DNA from 3 places in the Ruegeria sp. BHSB056 genome. Region 3 is predicted to be linked to each of the others. Evidence: riboswitches for the same ligand, from Rfam matches in the RefSeq annotation. Region 3 holds a riboswitch; each other region holds the start of a gene.
What was found. Region 3 has a riboswitch for cobalamin ahead of AC2FND_RS11165 (DUF4198 domain-containing protein). Riboswitches for the same ligand answer to the same signal wherever they lie in the genome.

Region 1 (5,490 bases), on a different contig from region 3:
GGTCGTCGGGCGTGGGTAAAACGACGCTCAGCAACACCATGACAGATCAAAACCTCGCCACGTCTGGAATTCGCGAAGACGACGCACGGGGCAGGCACACGACAACGGTGCGCGCGTTGCACCGGATGAGAAACGGTGGATGGTTGATCGACACGCCCGGAATGCGCGCATTGCGCCTGCTGGACGCCCAGGACGGGATCGACGACGTATTCTCGGACATCACAGAGCTTGGCCAAAGCTGCCGCTTTTCGGATTGTCAGCACGAAACCGAGCCCGGCTGTGCCGTGCAGAGCGCAATCGACGAAGGCGTGCTTGATCCGGCGCGGCTGGACCGCTGGCGCAAGCTGCGGCGTGAAGATCAGCGAAACTCGGAAACCGTTGCGCAATCGCGGGCGCGGGACAGGGCGTTTGGCAAGATGGTGCGCGGTGTCATGCAGGACAAGAAACTTCGTAAACGGCCATAGCTGCAAGGTGTTATGGAAAACCTGCGTCGCGTCTGATCAGGCGATCAGGCGCGGCCAGACCGCTGCATTGCGCCGGGCAAATGCCCCAATGTGACCAACCTCCGGCAGTCCGAATTCAGCGGGCTTCAGAAGGTGGCGTCTGGCCTCGGGGCCGTACAGATCGGCAAGGCGCCAAACCGCCTCGGGCGGAGCCATCTGGTCATCTTCGAAGGTAAACAGATCCACAGGTGTTCCAGAACTGCCCCAATGCGCATCAGGCAAATTCTGCCCGATCTCGGGAACGTAGCTAAGAGGAGCTGTACACCATTTGCGCCATTGCCAGTAGACCGAGGCGGGCAGGTCCGACCCAAACCCGATTGCTTTGCCGGGCAGATAGCCAAGTGCCCGCACCATCAGCGGTGCATGGCCATACCAGAACAGCCCCGCCAAACCCCGATAGGGCCATGGGTGATCTTTCAAAGTCACCAGCCCCGAACACACACCGATCATACGGTCGATCTGGTCGATATCCGGCTGCACCGGCCCCAGCATCGCACCGACCGAATGGCCGATGGTCCACTGCTGCGCCTTAGGAAACCGCCTGCGCATCTCGGCCCGTGCCGCTGGCATGTCGATCAACGCCCAATCCGCCATTGTCGCGGTTGCGTCTTTCAGGCGGCCGACCAAAGAAAGCCCGTAGTCCCGATAGTCATAGGTCAGGCAAGCTATCCCCCGCTCGGCGGCCAGCCATCGCGCGAAGTGTTGATAATAGTCACGCGGCACACCTGTGGCACTGTTCAGCACGACAACGGTTTCCGGCTCACCCACTGGCCGGTACAGCCGCGCCGACAAGGTCACAGACCCGGACGGAAAGCGGAAATCTTCGATCAACACCGTCTGTTCCGAATCCAACATGATCCCCGGCTTTCCCTGAAACAATGGTTTGCCTGCCTTCGATGCCGACGACACTAGGCCGGAACGTAAATCGCATCCAGCATGACCAAACGTCCGGCCTAAAGATCGGCTTGACTCGGAACGCGATCAGGCGCTAGCGGTTGTGTGATGGTTTCCGGCCCCCACAAGAGGTCGGGATGAAAAGGGAACACGGTGCGGTTTGTCTGGTCATACAGACATCAACCTAGTCCGCGACTGCCCCCGCAACTGTAAGCGGTAAGCAATGCCGAAATACCACTGGCCCATGGGCTGGGAAGGTCGGCAGAGCAATGACCCGCAAGTCAGGAGACCTGCCATCGGAACTGAAACCGAAACTCGGGCGGGGTGTCCGGGCAGGTCCTGACAGCGAGATGCTGTCCCACCTGCTCCAATATCCAGCCCACCACGCGCGGAGGGCGCAGGATGATCTGGAAGACAAAATCACACGTATACAGCGCAACTGTGTGCCAGCGGACGGGCAAAACCTGCCCGGCTTTGGCGCGACTGGCCCGCTCGATTTCCGAAGCCATGGCGCAGGCGGTTTCGGCCACCAGCGAGGATTTCGAATTTGAAGGTAACAGCGCGCTGTCACATTGCGCGGAGGGGTGCATGGCGGCGATCCGAGCGCGATCCGACGGCGTTCGCGTTTTCTGCGGGGCGCACCCTGATACAGCAATTCGGGATCTGGATGCCTATGCCGATTTGATCTTCGGACCTCAATTCAGCACGCTGCCATCGGGCATTGTCGCGAACCCGCCTTGCGCCATGATCGAGGTTTCAACGATCCGACCCCCGAAATTCGGTTACGCACCTCAGCAGCTTTCAGCTTGATCCCACTTCCACCTGTGCCGGCGTGATCCGGGACGCCCAGGCCAGCTGCGCATCGGTTTCGACAGCGCACGGGCGTACGGCCCGCAGGCGGTCCAGTGCGTCACTGGCGCGTTCACCGCATTCAACCATCAGTCGCAGAACAATCATCCCGGACCTGCCGCACCCACCACGGCAGTGCACTAGGACCCGGCCACCACCCGACAGTGCATGTCGGGCCGTGGCGCTGACCTCTGGCCAGGCCTTCCGAACCGCTTGCGTTGGCGCCCCAAAATCTTCGATTGGCAGGTGAACCCACCGGCTGGCCCGGCTTTGGATGTCACTGCCAAAGTGCTGCGCGCCATCCTGAAGCATTTCGACATCCGTCGTCATTGAAATCACAAGGCCCGGTTTCCACGCCGCAATCGTATCCAGATCGGTGGCGTAATCCCCGCCACGCCCGGGCATAGAAGTAAGGGCAAGCGTCCCGCCTCCGACCTGCAGAGCAAAGATGACCAATTGCGACATGAAGTGCGTCCTCCCCCAAGGTACTCTTTAAGAAATGAGTCATTAAATCCGCTGGTCCAGTTTAGTTGGAAACCAGGCCGTTCCTGAAACAAAAAATCATCGCGCCCCACAGTGGACGCGGGCTGCCGCCGCCACTACGCTGTGCCGAAGCACCGAATCCGAGCGAGAAGACATGACAGACACGCCCAGCCCCGCCTATCAGGTTCTCGCCCGCAAATACCGTCCGGAAACCTTTGCCGACCTGGTGGGGCAGGATGCCATGGTGCGCACCCTGAAGAACGCTTTCGAGGCCGACCGGATCGCGCAGGCCTTTATCATGACCGGCATTCGCGGAACGGGAAAAACGACCACGGCGCGGATCATCGCCAAGGGCATGAACTGCATCGGACCCGACGGAACCGGTGGCCCCACAACCGAACCCTGCGGTCAGTGCGAGCATTGCGTCGCAATCATGGAAGGCCGCCATGTGGATGTGATGGAAATGGATGCCGCCAGCCGTACCGGCGTCAACGATATCCGCGAGATCATCGACAGTGTACGCTATCGCGCCGCCAGTGCGCGCTACAAGATCTACATCATCGACGAGGTTCACATGCTCTCGACCAGCGCATTCAACGCGCTGCTCAAGACGTTGGAAGAACCGCCCGCGCATGTGAAGTTCATCTTCGCGACCACCGAGATTCGCAAAGTGCCGGTCACGGTTCTGTCGCGGTGTCAGCGGTTTGACCTGCGCCGGATCGAGCCCGAAGACATGATCGGTCTGCTGCGCAAGATCGCCGGGGCCGAGGGCGCGCAGATCGCCGACGACGCACTGGCGCTGATCACCCGCGCTGCAGAAGGGTCGGCCCGCGACGCGACCTCACTGCTCGATCAGGCAATTTCACACGGGGCCGGTGAGACGACGGCAGATCAGGTCCGTGCGATGCTGGGTCTGGCGGATCGAGGTCGTGTTCTGGACCTGATGGACATGATCCTGCGCGGTGACGCGGCAGGGGCGCTTACTGAACTGAGCGGGCAATATGCGGAAGGCGCGGACCCTCTGGCCGTTCTGCGCGATCTGGCCGAAATCACGCATTGGGTGTCCGTCGTAAAGATCACACCTGACGCGGCCGAAGACCCGACGGTTTCCCCCGACGAACGCACACGGGGCCAGCACATGGCCGAGGCTTTGCCGATGCGGGTTCTGACCCGGATGTGGCAGATGCTGCTGAAGGCGCTGGAAGAAGTCTCTGCGGCGCCCAACGCGATGATGGCCGCCGAGATGGCTGTTATCCGACTGACGCATGTCGCTGATTTGCCCAGCCCCGAAGAGCTGATCAAACGGCTGCAAGACACCCCGCCTCCGCCTCCCGGCGGGCCGGGCGGAGGCATGTCAATGTCGCGACAGGCCCCGGTGGCAACGCAATCCAACGGGGCCCCGCCTGCCTATACATCGCCCCCGCGCGGAGCGGGTGGCGCACCGGTTGCCGCACTGTCGCAGGATGCACAGACGGCCCTGGCCCGCTATCCAACCTTCGGGCATGTGGTGGAACTGATCCGCACAAACCGCGATGTGAAACTGCTTGTCGAGGTGGAAAGCGGCGTGCGCCTTGTGTCGTATCAGCCCGGCCGGATCGAATTCACCCCGACGCCTCAGGCACCGTCGGATCTGGCGTCGCGATTGGGCTCTGCCCTGCAACGATGGACCGGCAATCGGTGGGCCGTCTCCATTGTCTCGGACGGAGATGCGGCGACCATTGCGGAAGTACGGGACCGGGCCGAACTTGCCCTGAAAGCCGAGGCCGAAGAACACCCGCTGGTTCAGGCAGTGCTGACGCAATTCCCCAAGGCAAAGATCATTCGGATCGAAACACCGGAGCAGCGCGCCGCCAAGGTTGAGACCGAGGCCCTTCCCGAGGTCGAAGATGAATGGGACCCCTTCGAAGAGGATTAGCCCCTCAGCCCGCAGGTCCACGCTTCAAGAAACCAGCATACTCACGCCCCTCCACCATGCAACTGAGGGAGGGAATGCAAGCGCATAAATGATCGGTCCGCGACGCTCTGATCTGGACAGGCGGGAGACCTCTTGTGCCGCCTGCCTGCGGTCCGTATTTAGAACCAAACAGAAACACAGGAGACGACTGATGCTGAAAGGACTCGGCGGGCTTGGCGGTCTGGGCGACATGGCCAAGATGATGAAATCCGCACAAGACCTGCAAACCAAGATGACCGAAATGCAGGAAGAACTGAACAACATGATGGTTGTCGGCGAATCCGGTGCAGGACTGGTCAAGGCAACAGCTACAGCCAAGGGTGAACTCAAGGGGCTGGACATTGATCCGTCGATCTTCAACGGCGACGACAAGGAAGTGGTCGAAGACCTGATCCTGGCCGCGATCAAGGACGCTCAGGCCAAAGCTGCCGAACGTTCACAGGAAGAGATGGGCAAGCTGACCGAAAGCATGGGCCTGCCCAAAGACATCAAGCTACCGTTCTAAGCTTCATCTTTTCGCAAATACTCCCGCCGGAGGCTCCCTCCGGCGCAAAGCAGGACAGGCCATGGGAACGAACAGCGAAATCGACAATCTGATCGACCTGATGGCCAAACTGCCGGGGCTGGGCCCGCGCTCGGCCCGCCGCGCGGTGCTGCACCTGATCCGCAAACGCGCCTTGCTGCTGACGCCCCTGTCAGACGCTATGCAGCAAGTGGCCGTCACCGCCCGCGAATGCCTGAATTGCGGCAACGTAGGCACCACCGATATCTGTGACATCTGCAATAGTGAGGCCCGAGCGACCGGCG
Region 2 (5,490 bases), on a different contig from region 3:
TCAGGATCGACAGTTGATGATGTATGTCCAGATGGTTGGTCGGTTCGTCCAAAAGCAAAAGGCCCGGTTGCTGCGCCAAAGCGCGCGCGATGTGCAGCCGCTGGCGCTCTCCTCCCGACAATGTTGCCCATTCTCTGTGTGCCATATCGGCCATTTCCACGGTTTGCAGGGCTTTGTCGACTTGCCTGGTGTCTTCGGCGCGCCAGGGCCTTAAGGCCGACAGCCAAGGCGTGCGGCCCAACTCGACCACGGAACGTGCGGTCACACGCTCGGCTGTATCAGCATGTTGTTCAACGATGGCAATCCGTTGGGCAATCTGTCTGCGCGACAAGTGCGAAACGGGATGGCCCGCTATGACGACTTTTCCCGAAACCGGACGTGCCAAACCCGCCAGCAGGCGCATCAGTGTTGATTTACCCGAACCGTTGGGTCCGACCAAAGCCAGCGTTTCTCCGGGCTCCACGACAAAGGATACGTCTGACAATAAAGTCTTGCCGCGAACGGAATATGTCAGGTTCTGCGCCTCGATCTTCATCGGGCGCTCCTCTGGCCGCGCACCAGAATTACGGCAAAGGCAGGCGCACCGATCAGGGCGGTGACCACCCCAATCGGCAGAACCTGACCCGGGATGATGATGCGCGACACGATATCTGCGCCGATCAGGAAGACCGCTCCGATCAAGGCGGCTGTTGGGATAAGCCTGCGATGTCCCGACCCCACAAGGAACCGAGCGGCATGAGGGATGACCAGCCCGACAAAGCCAATGGATCCGACGATCGAGACCATAACAGCTGTTGTAAGTGCGGTCGCAAAGATCAGGGTTGCCTGCACCCGCCGGACTGGAACGCCCAGCGAGGCCGCTGAATCAGAGCCGAAAATAAACGCGTCCAGTGCTCTGGCGTGAAAGCGGCAAACAAGCCAACCGGCAAGTGCCACCGGAACGGCCAGATATACATCTGGCCAACGGACACCGCTGAGGTTTCCCATCAGCCAGAACATAATCCCGCGCGCCTGATCGGCATTGGCGGATTTGGCAATAACGAACGCCGTCAGCGCATTGAACAACTGAGACCCGGCAATTCCCGCTAAGACGATCTGCGCCGTCGCAGCCCGCCCGCCCCCTGCGCCAGCGGCACGAGCCAGCAACGCGACAAAACCAAAAGCCAAAAGCGCGCCATTGAACGCGCCAAAAGACAGCGACAAAGCCCCCCCGCCCAAACCAGAGATGGTAACAGCCACGGCACCCGTCGAGGCCCCGGCAGAAATGCCCAAAATGTAAGGGTCGGCCAACGGGTTGCGCAGCAAAGCCTGCAACACGACCCCGGCGACGGCCAGACCAGCGCCGCAGGACGCCGCTACCAGAGCGCGAGGAAGCCGATAGCTCCAGATAATACCCTGATCAATGGGGTCGACGGGCAGGTCCGCTCCGGCCAGCTTGTTGGCCAGAACGGACAGAACCAAATCGGGCGACAGCGAGGTTTCCCCGATCATCGCGCCCGCAAGGACCGCCGCAATCAACAATGGCACAGTAAGGCACGCAGCCTTGAAACTCTGCCGAAAGATTGCGGCGACCTCGTTCACAGGTTGTTTCCGATGGTATCCAGCTTCTCGGCCAGATCCTCCAGTGCCGGGATTGCGCGGATGGTGGCGTCCATGGCCTGCGCATCCATAATGACGATCCGATCATTTTTGACCGCATCCATCTGGCTGGTCACCGGATCAGTGCGCAGGAACTCCAGCTTTTTCAGGTAGTCGTCCGCAGCAAAGCGACGGCGGTCCATCTTGGCAATCACGATCACTGTCGGATTGGCCTTGGCAATGGTTTCCCAGCCCACTGTCGGCCATTCTTCATCCGTCTCGATGACGTTGCGGATGCCCAATGTGCTCATCATGTATCCCGGTGCGCCTTTTTGTCCGGCCACAAACGGATCGCTTTCCATTTCAGGAGAGGAAAACCAGAACACGGCTGACACGTCGACCAGCTTCACGGCTTGCGCCTTGGCGACGGCTGCGGCTTCGCGGGCCTTGTACTCGGCAACCAGCTCCGTGCCGCGTTCGGGCACATCAAAGGCTGCCGCCAGTTCTTCGATACCCTGATACAGCGTATCGGTTGAGAACGCTTGCAGGCGGGTGCCATCGCCGCCGACCGTATTGTCTTTGCCGACGCAATCTGCAGGCATTACGTACGTTGGAATGCCCAGTTCGTGAAATTGCTCACGCGTGGCGACGATGCCCTCGGGCCCGACATGCCATTCATATTGCGCTGCGACCAGTCCCGGCCGCTTGGCAACCACGCTTTCAAAGCTGGGATCATTATCTGCCAGACGCTCTACCTTGGCATTCACCTCGGCATATTCAGGCAGCACCTCGTTGAACCAGACCGAGGTTCCAAGAACCTGTTCGCCCAACCCCAGCGCATAAAGCACCTCGGTCGCGGCCTGGCCGACCGTGACTGACGACGTCACCGGAGCGTCAAACGTGACCGAGTGACCGCAGTTTTCGATGGTTAGGGGAAAGTTTCCTTCGGCGACAGCGCTGGTAGCCAGCAAGGAAAGGCCAATCAGGCCAGTGCGTAGAAACATGACAATCGATCTCCATGTGTCAATGACCAGAGAACGGGTGAATGGGCATTTACCGAAGCAACAGACGCTTTTCTGCCTGCTGTAAGCGCAGAGTGGAATACAGCCCGCCCAGCGCGTTTCTTCGGCAACCTCCCCGGACAACCCCGCCCGGTGTGTTTCGGTTTCATACCGGCAGGTCTCCTGACTGACGGGTCTTTGTCTGTCCTGTCTTCCCAGACCCAAATGGCCCAGTGACGGAAATGGACAGCGCTCGCCGCCTACAGTTGCGGGGGCAGTTCCGGTTGGCACCAAAAGGCACCTCGGATTCCCTCTTAGCCACATCGGGACCGGTAAAACGCGGGTACCTTAACAGTTACCCTGCGGCAAGAAAAAACTCGGGTGTATCCCTCAGATTTTCTTGGAGCAAGAAACCACGCTACAAGACGGCGCTTTTTGTTTTCTCAACGGACTACAATTGAAGATTCCAGGTGGATTCTTGTTACGTTTTGGGTAACGCCAGCAAAGTGCCCGTGACGTCACTTTTCGTCGCGGCCCAGTCCACTGATCTCATCCAACACACCGGCCGCCTTCAAAACGGTTTCTTGCGAATTTCGAGCGGAGGGGTTCTAGCACCTAACCCGGTGGACAGACTGTGATTCACGTGTTTGCGTATAAGTGTATTAAGGGTGCCCTCATTTGTGCCCTAATTTTCGGGCTAAAAACCCAATGAAATAAGGAAACAAAGGCTCTGAGGTGATGATAATGGTGCCCCCACACGGACTCGAACCGCGGACCTACTGATTACAAATCAGTTGCTCTACCAGCTGAGCTATAGGGGCACTGGCAGTCGATTACTTCGTCCGACAGAGGACTGCAACCCTCATTTTTAACTCGAACTTGGGGATTGCCCGTTTTCCTGAGAAAGTGCAGAAACCGCACGGTTGGTTCGTTGCAGATTTTCATGCGACGCAAAGACATAGAATGGGATGGACACAGCCCCTGAGGGTAAAAGGACAAAAGATGCAGTTAGTAATCCATGCCGGGGCCGCTTTCGCCGATGAAGGGCAAGTGCTGTCCTCGCTTTCGGCAAACAAGCAGGCCTTGGCGGATTGCCGTGCTGCGATCTTGGGACCGCGCGGCGGACGTCAGTTTGTCAAGGTTCTGTCTGATGCCCTTGCTCAGGATTTGTCTGATTCAGAAACGCAAGACGGGCTGCACGCCCTTCTTCCAGATGATCCAAATGTTGATAGTGTCATCCTTTCGAACGACAAGTTCTTTGGCCCAACACGTTCTGCCCTGCAACATGGACAGATTTACCCTTTTGCCGGGCAGCGGACAGCCTATGCCCAGACCTTGCTGGAGGATGCTCAGGTTGAATTATTTGTCGGTCTGGTAAACCCCGGTTTTTTCATACCCAAGGTCCTGATGTCGATCCATGAAGATCACCGACAGGAGATACTGACCAGCACTGATCTGAGTTGCCTGAGCTGGTTGAGCATGATCGAAGATCTGCGCGATCTTGCACCTCAGGTGCGGCTCACTTTGTGGAAGAACGAACATCTGCCACTGATTCTGGGGGATATCACGCGCGCAATGGCGGGCCTGCCCGGTGACGCTCCTCTGGTGGATGAATATGCGTTGCTGTCGTCGCTTCTGACTGAAACCGGTCAACAGCATGTTCTGGACATTGTGCGGGGCGGCGTCGGCCTCGACAAGGACGCTCAGCGCGAAGACCTTGCGCGGGTTTTGGAAGACTATGCCCGGCCCGATGAGGTCGAAGAAGAACTTGATCTGCCCGGCTGGAACGCAGACATCGTTGACGCATTTACAGAGCTTTACGAGCAGGATCTGGCAATCATACAGACCATGCAGGGCATCCGGATGCTGTAACCCTTCTGTCGCGTCCGCACCCTTACAAATGCCCTTTCGTTTGCCGGATGATCCAGTCCGCAAATGCTTGTACGGCTTCGTTCCTCTGCCCGGTCGGCGTTGCAATGAAATATGCGCTGCCCGAGGCATTCACCAATTGCCCGGTCTGGACCAGCGCGCCCGACGCCAACTCGGCCTCGATCAGGTATGACGGCAAAATCGCAGCCCCAAGCCCTGCAACTGCGCCTTCGATCAGCATCGAGAACTGATCAAAGCGCATCCCTGGAAAAACCGCCCTGGCGTCAAGCCCAAGGCTTGCATGATACTCGGACCATAGCCCGGGCCTCGAGGTCAGATGCAACAGCGGCAGATCGAACACATGCTGTTCCTCGAACGTCCGTTGGTCGCCCAACAACACGGGCGCAGCCGCTACAACAAGTTTTTCCGGGAACAGCTTGCGCAGTCGCGCACCGGGCCAGTCTTCGTGCCCAAAGTGAATGGCAAGGTCCATGCGCCGCTCTTCCAGGCTGAACGGCGTCGTGTAGGAATGCAGATCCAGTTCGATCCCCGGATGCAGGTGCTTGAAATCCGGCAGTCTGGGCACCAGCCACCGTGTCGCAAAGGTGGGCAGGACCGCCAAGGTCAGCAACGACGCACCGTCACCGGCCGCGATCGCACGATTGATCGTACCGTTCAGACGCTGAAGGTCGCCTGCAAGTTCTTCAAACAAAGCGCGACCCGCCTTCGACAGGCGAACGGCACGCCCGACCCGGCGAAACAGTGTCACCCCCAGCGCAGCTTCAAGTTCACGCACTTGGCGGCTAACCGCGCCCTGCGTTACGCCAAGCTCTTCTGCTGCCATGGTATAGCTTTCGTGGCGCGCGGCAGCCTCGAAGCTGCGCATGAGGGCAAAAGACGGGAGGGAGTTGATTCTGGGCATATCACTTATGAGTTTTAGTCACAGAAACGATACAAAACAGCGTATTTTTATCAAGTTACTTTGTAGATAGAACCTCAGTCACCTTCAGAGGAAGATAAACAGTGTTCCATCGCGCAAACC
Region 3 (5,490 bases):
GTGTGCCGCAACGCGTATGCAAGGACGAGGATCAGCGCCAGCATGAAGACCACCCCGACGGTAAACACCGCCCCGCCCACGTTAAACTTGGCACCAAACAGTTGCAGGATGGCGGCGTGTTCCTCGATCTCCTGCGACCGGATCGTTTCGTTTTGTGAATAAAGAAAATTCGCCGCAAGAACGATCTGCCACATTCCAAGGGTGACGATGAAAGGTGGCAGTTTGATGCGACTGACCAGAAACCCGTTCAGGGCCCCAATTGCCGAGCCAACAGCAAGGCCGCACACAATCGCAACCGAAGGTGGCATTCCATAGCGGAAAGTGAATTGCCCCATCACAACCGACGACATCACCATGATGGCCCCAACACTCAGGTCGATGCCTGCGGTCAGGATCACAAGGCTCTGCGCCGCGGCAACGATCCCGACGATCTGAACCTGTTGCAAGATCAATGTCAGCGCAAAGGGCGAAAAGAACTTGGGGCCCAGCAAGACACCAAAGATGACGATGGCAGCGACAAGGACAATCAGCGGGACCAGCGACGGGTTCACATGCAGAAAATGCTGAACCGTTCCGACAAATCCGCGTTGATGATCGTCAAACTCGGCGACTTGCTCCGGGCTGCCCTTTGCGGCGGTTTCGAAATCGTCAGCTTGTCGTGAAGAATCGGACATGGAACTTCCCCCAAAGCGTCAGGTGCGTGACGACTTTAGCAAGGTTTCAGGTGTATGGGTGGTTTTGATAAGTGGAAGGCCGCGTGGCGGCCTTCCGTACGTTCAGCTTAACCCCAGCAGAGGTCCATGCCTTCCTGAACCGAGATGGACTCGACGCCGTCGGCGGCCTTATCGGTCACAAGCGCCACACCGGTGTCAAAAAAGTCCTTACCGGGGGTATTTTCAGGCTTCACACCTTCGTCCGCCCATTTCTTGACGGCCTCAACGCCCAGCGATGCCATCAGCAGCGGGTATTGCTGGGATGTTGCGCCGATGACCCCGTCCGCCACGTTCTGCACGCCGGGGCAGCCGCCATCGACGGAAACGATCAGCACGTCATTTTCGCGCCCGATAGCCTTGAGCGCCTCATAAGCACCCGCTGCCGCCGGTTCGTTGATGGTGTGCACCACGTTGATCGTCGGGTCTTTGGCCAGCAGGTTCTCCATCGCGCGGCGGCCGCCTTCTTCGTTGCCAGCGGTGACATCGCTGCCAACAAGGCGCGGGTCGTCTTCATCGCCAATCACGTTCGGATCAGCCAGATCAACACCAAACCCCTGCAAAAACCCCTGATTGCGAAGCACATCCACAGTAGGCTGGCTTACCGCAAGGTCCAACGTGGCGATTTTGGCGTCATTCGCCGCATCACCCAACGTGGCCTTTGCCCATTGTCCGATCAGAAGCCCCGCAAGGAAATTGTCCGTGGCAAAGGTTGCGTCGGCCGAGTCGATAGGCTCAAGCGGGGTGTCCAACGCAATCACGAGCAGCCCGGCATCGCGGGCCTGCTGCACTGCCGGAACGATAGACGACGTATCTGACGCGGTCAGCAGGATACCCTTTGCGCCATCCAGAATGCAGGTTTCGATGGCCTGAACCTGAGTTTCGTGGTCGCCGTCGACTTTGCCGGCAAAGGCCTTCAGCGTCATGCCAAGCTCTTCGGCTTTGGCGGTCGCACCCTCTCTCATTTTGACAAAGAAAGGGTTGGTATCCGTCTTGGTGATCAGGCAAACGGTTTCACCTTCGGCCATTGCACTGCTTGCCATGGCCGTAACCGCCAGCGCCGTGGCGCCTGCAAGTTTCGCAAGTTTCATCGGTAGTCCTCCCAGTTTTCCCAATGCCCGTCAGGGCATACGTCTGATCGGGCGAAATCCGGCCCGATCGAACGTGAAAACCATCACAAGATTCGAATTTTGAGTCAATAAATAAATCACTCTTATTTATTATTGACAGAAAGGAAGGGTTTCAACATTGTCGTCACGAAGGGGATGGCCGTGTCTGCAAACAACTCTTTGGACAATACCGCTGGCGTACGCGAGCCAGACATGCGCGGCACCAATCAAAGCGGAATGCGGGCCCGAAATGAACGGCTTGTCCTGTCACTGGTCCGGCGCCATCAGGCCCTTGCAAAATCTGAAATCGCGCGCATGACCGGGCTGTCGGCACAGACGGTTTCGGTCATCATGCGCCAGCTGGAAACCGATGGGCTGCTTCTGCGGGGTGAACCGATCCGGGGAAAAGTCGGGCAGCCCTCGGTTCCCATGCGCCTGAATCCGGATGGCGCGTATTTCTTCGGGCTCAAAGTCGGGCGGCGCAGTACCGAGCTGGTGCTGACGGATTTCCTTGGCAATGTCAGGCAACGCGAACGGCGGACTTATGATTTTCCGACGCCCGAGGCGACACTGAGCTTTTCCAAGGAAAGCCTCGACAAAGTGATGACGTCGCTGTCGCCCGAAGCGCGCGGCAGGATCGCGGGTCTTGGGATTGCGATGCCGTTCTACCTTTGGGACTGGGCACAGACATTGCAGGTTCCGCAGGAGAAAATGGATCCGTGGCGTGACGCGGACTTGAAGGGCGCGCTGGCCGCAAGCTATGACTTGCCGGTGTTCTTGCAGAACGACGCAACGGCCGCCTGCGGCGCCGAGCTGGTCTTTAGCCCGGCGGAAGGCCCACGAGATTTCCTGTATTTTTATGTGGGCTTCTTCATTGGGGGCGGGGTGGTTCTGAACGGCTCGATCTTTTCGGGGCGGGGAAATGCCGGTGCGCTTGGTCCATTGCCTGTGCCGGACGACGCAGGCGGAGTGAAACCATTGATAGATGTCGCCAGTCTTTATGTGCTGGAGCGCGCAGTTGGTGGGAATGCCGAAACAGCCGGTTCAATTTGGGAAACGACACAGCATTGGGACGTACCGGAAACCCACCTTGAGAACTGGCTGAAACAAGCGGCGCACGGGATCGCCCATGCCACAGTCTCGTCTTGCAGCCTGATCGACTTCGAATCTGTCAAGATTGATGGCTGGATGCCCGCAGGCATTAAGGCGCGGCTGGTGGAACTGGTTGAGGTCAAACTATCCGACCTGAACCTGACCGGGCTGGAACGGCCTTTGGTGTTGGCGGGGACGGCAGGCCCGGATGCCCGCTCATTGGGGGCGGCCAGTTTGCCATTGTCGGAAAGATACCTGCTCGAAGGGTAGGTTCATCCCTGAAAACCCCGACCTTTATCCAAAGCGGATCCGCCGGAAAAAGGGCATTGCCCGCTAAACTTTTTGACAGCCAGCGCAATTGATCGTTGACGGACGCCGAAGAAGTCTGGCAAGCCGCTCGGCATGTCCGGTTCCGGGGCGTGCTCTGGAATCAATAGGGAATGCGGTGCGGGCTTTGGCCCAATTCCGCAACTGCACCCGCAACTGTAAGCGGCGAGCAGGGCTGAAGTGCCACTGGTGTTAACCCGGGAAGGCCAGCCCAACGCTTTGACCCGCAAGTCAGGATACCTGCCGGACATGTGCCTTTGACAAGGGCACTCCTAATCGGCGACGGGATGTGCGTCGGAGCAGGATGCTTGAAAAAGCAGCTTAGCTTGGACATCCCCGCAGTCAAAACGCATCTCGTACCGGGGTTGGTGCGATGGGATAAGGACGACTATTGATGACCAAGCTGCTTTCCGCAGCCGCTGTGGCGATAGCGCTTCCAGCGATGGCAAATGCGCATTTCCTGCTGGAATACACCGCTGACACCATGATCGACGCACCGGGGAATGTTCCGGTCAAGCTGATCTTTTGGCATCCGTTCTCGAACGGGCATGTCATGGATCTGGACAAGCCGCAGGAATTCTACGTGATCCACAACGGTCAGAAAACCGATCTGCTGGATACCCTGGAACCCGTACGTTTCACCGGTGGCGAAAACGAAGGCGCGGCATTCAAGGGTTATGTTCCCGTCAAACGGTCGGGCGACTATGTGTTGGTGACTGTTCCCCAGCCCTATTATGAGGAATCCGAGGATATCTATATCCAGCAGATCGCCAAGGCGTTCCTGAACCGCAACGAACTGCCGACCGACTGGATGAACCCGGTGGGCCTGCCGGTTGAGATCATCCCGCTCAACAAACCGACCAACATTATCGCGGGGTCGACCTTTACGGGTCGGGTGATGGCCGAAGGCCAACCGGTTGCGGGTGCCGAGATCGAGATCGAGTACATGGCCGCAGAACCGGACATGGAAAGCGCGGCCGCCTCGGCCCCGACCGTCTCACCGATGCCGGGCGGCACATTGGTCGCAATTTCGGATGATAACGGGTATTTCACGTTCGGCGTTCCAAAAGCCGGATATTGGGGATTTGCCGCACTCGGTGCCGGTCCCGTGACCGAACACAACGGCAAAGAACTCAGCCAGGACGCGGTCATCTGGATCCGCGCATGGGATTTGGAGTAATCGTAGATGCATATCGTTGACGGAGCCTTGTCCAACCCGGTCGTGATCGGCGGAGCCGTCGCTGCGGCGGGTGGGATTGCCATGGGCCTTAGGTCGCTGGATCTTGATCGCATCCCCACGGCGGGGGTGCTGTCGGCCAGCTTTTTCGTGGCATCGCTGATCCATGTGCCGATTGGCCCTTCGTCAGTGCATCTGATCCTCAACGGCATGGCCGGGCTTTTGCTGGGCTGGGCCGCATTCCCGGCCCTGTTCGTCGGGCTTTTGCTGCAAGCCGTCTTCTTTGGCTTTGGCGGGTTGACCGTACTGGGGATCAACACCCTGAACATCGCGTTGCCCGCGGTTTTGGCCGGACTGGTCTTTAGCCGCCTGATCGCCCACGGCTCACCTCTGCAAGGTGCGATATGGGGCGGGGTCGGTGGTGCCTTTGCCATTGCCGCCACAACCGGCATGGTTGCATTTTCTCTGGCCTTGTCCGGGGATGCCTTCCTGCCTGCGGCCAAGCTTGTTTTCTTTGCACATATTCCTGTCATGGCGATTGAGGCAATCCTGACCGGGTTCGCGGTTTTGCTGGCGCGCAAGGTCAAGCCCGAGCTTTTTGTCAAAGGAGCGGTCGCGTGAGGTACCTGGCGATCGTTCTGGCGCTGAGCTGCGCACCCGTACCTGCCTTGGCGCATAAGGTCATAGCCGGAGTGTTTGAATCCGGTGACGCCATCGAAGGCGAAATCGGCTTTTCCAACGGCGACATGGCAAGCGATACCGAGGTCATCGTCAAAGGCCCGGACGGAGCCGAGCTGGGCCGTATCCTCACGGATGCAGACGGGTTCTTTATCTACACGCCAAACGCGCCGGTAGCCCATACTTTCTTTGCAAACCTTGGTGCCGGGCATGTGGCCGAGGTCACCATGCCCGCTGCGGATGTCGCCCGGATCATGGGCGTTGAAGCGGATCCCGACACCGCGCCGACAAACGCACCTGCCCAGACAGTGGCGGTGTTCAGCACAGAACAACAACAGGTCATTGCCAGGGCCGTTCGGGATGAGCTGCGCCCGCTGCGTCGGGAAATAGCGGCTTA

Region 1: linked by a shared signal. The riboswitch ahead of AC2FND_RS13430 (hypothetical protein) and the one ahead of AC2FND_RS11165 (DUF4198 domain-containing protein) in region 3 are both predicted to bind cobalamin.
Region 2: linked by a shared signal. The riboswitch ahead of AC2FND_RS14925 (ABC transporter substrate-binding protein) and the one ahead of AC2FND_RS11165 (DUF4198 domain-containing protein) in region 3 are both predicted to bind cobalamin.

What each region holds. Positions count from the first base shown of each region.
Region 1 is NZ_JBXWSG010000054.1:6,793-12,282, reverse strand. Features, by position in the region: gene rsgA (ribosome small subunit-dependent GTPase A) at 1-464, shown strand, start outside; gene AC2FND_RS13440 (alpha/beta hydrolase family protein) at 501-1,358, opposite strand; cobalamin riboswitch at 1,491-1,709, shown strand; gene AC2FND_RS13435 (hypothetical protein) at 1,679-1,987, opposite strand; gene AC2FND_RS13430 (hypothetical protein) at 1,986-2,207, shown strand; gene AC2FND_RS13425 (protein-tyrosine phosphatase family protein) at 2,199-2,711, opposite strand; gene AC2FND_RS13420 (DNA polymerase III subunit gamma/tau) at 2,884-4,644, shown strand; gene AC2FND_RS13415 (YbaB/EbfC family nucleoid-associated protein) at 4,835-5,188, shown strand; gene recR (recombination mediator RecR) at 5,250-5,490, shown strand, end outside.
Region 2 is NZ_JBXWSG010000068.1:1,174-6,663, forward strand. Features, by position in the region: partial or broken gene AC2FND_RS14915 (ABC transporter ATP-binding protein) at 26-535, opposite strand; gene AC2FND_RS14920 (FecCD family ABC transporter permease) at 532-1,581, opposite strand; gene AC2FND_RS14925 (ABC transporter substrate-binding protein) at 1,578-2,582, opposite strand; cobalamin riboswitch at 2,736-2,928, opposite strand; tRNA gene AC2FND_RS14930 (tRNA-Thr) at 3,325-3,400, opposite strand; gene AC2FND_RS14935 (hypothetical protein) at 3,582-4,451, shown strand; gene AC2FND_RS14940 (LysR substrate-binding domain-containing protein) at 4,474-5,370, opposite strand; gene AC2FND_RS14945 (pyridoxal phosphate-dependent aminotransferase) at 5,472-5,490, shown strand, end outside.
Region 3 is NZ_JBXWSG010000038.1:15,103-20,592, reverse strand. Features, by position in the region: gene AC2FND_RS11180 (ABC transporter permease) at 1-674, opposite strand, end outside; gene AC2FND_RS11175 (sugar ABC transporter substrate-binding protein) at 782-1,801, opposite strand; gene AC2FND_RS11170 (ROK family transcriptional regulator) at 1,976-3,181, shown strand; cobalamin riboswitch at 3,302-3,500, shown strand; gene AC2FND_RS11165 (DUF4198 domain-containing protein) at 3,633-4,418, shown strand; gene cbiM (cobalt transporter CbiM) at 4,425-5,036, shown strand; gene AC2FND_RS11155 (NikL family nickel/cobalt ECF transporter subunit) at 5,033-5,490, shown strand, end outside.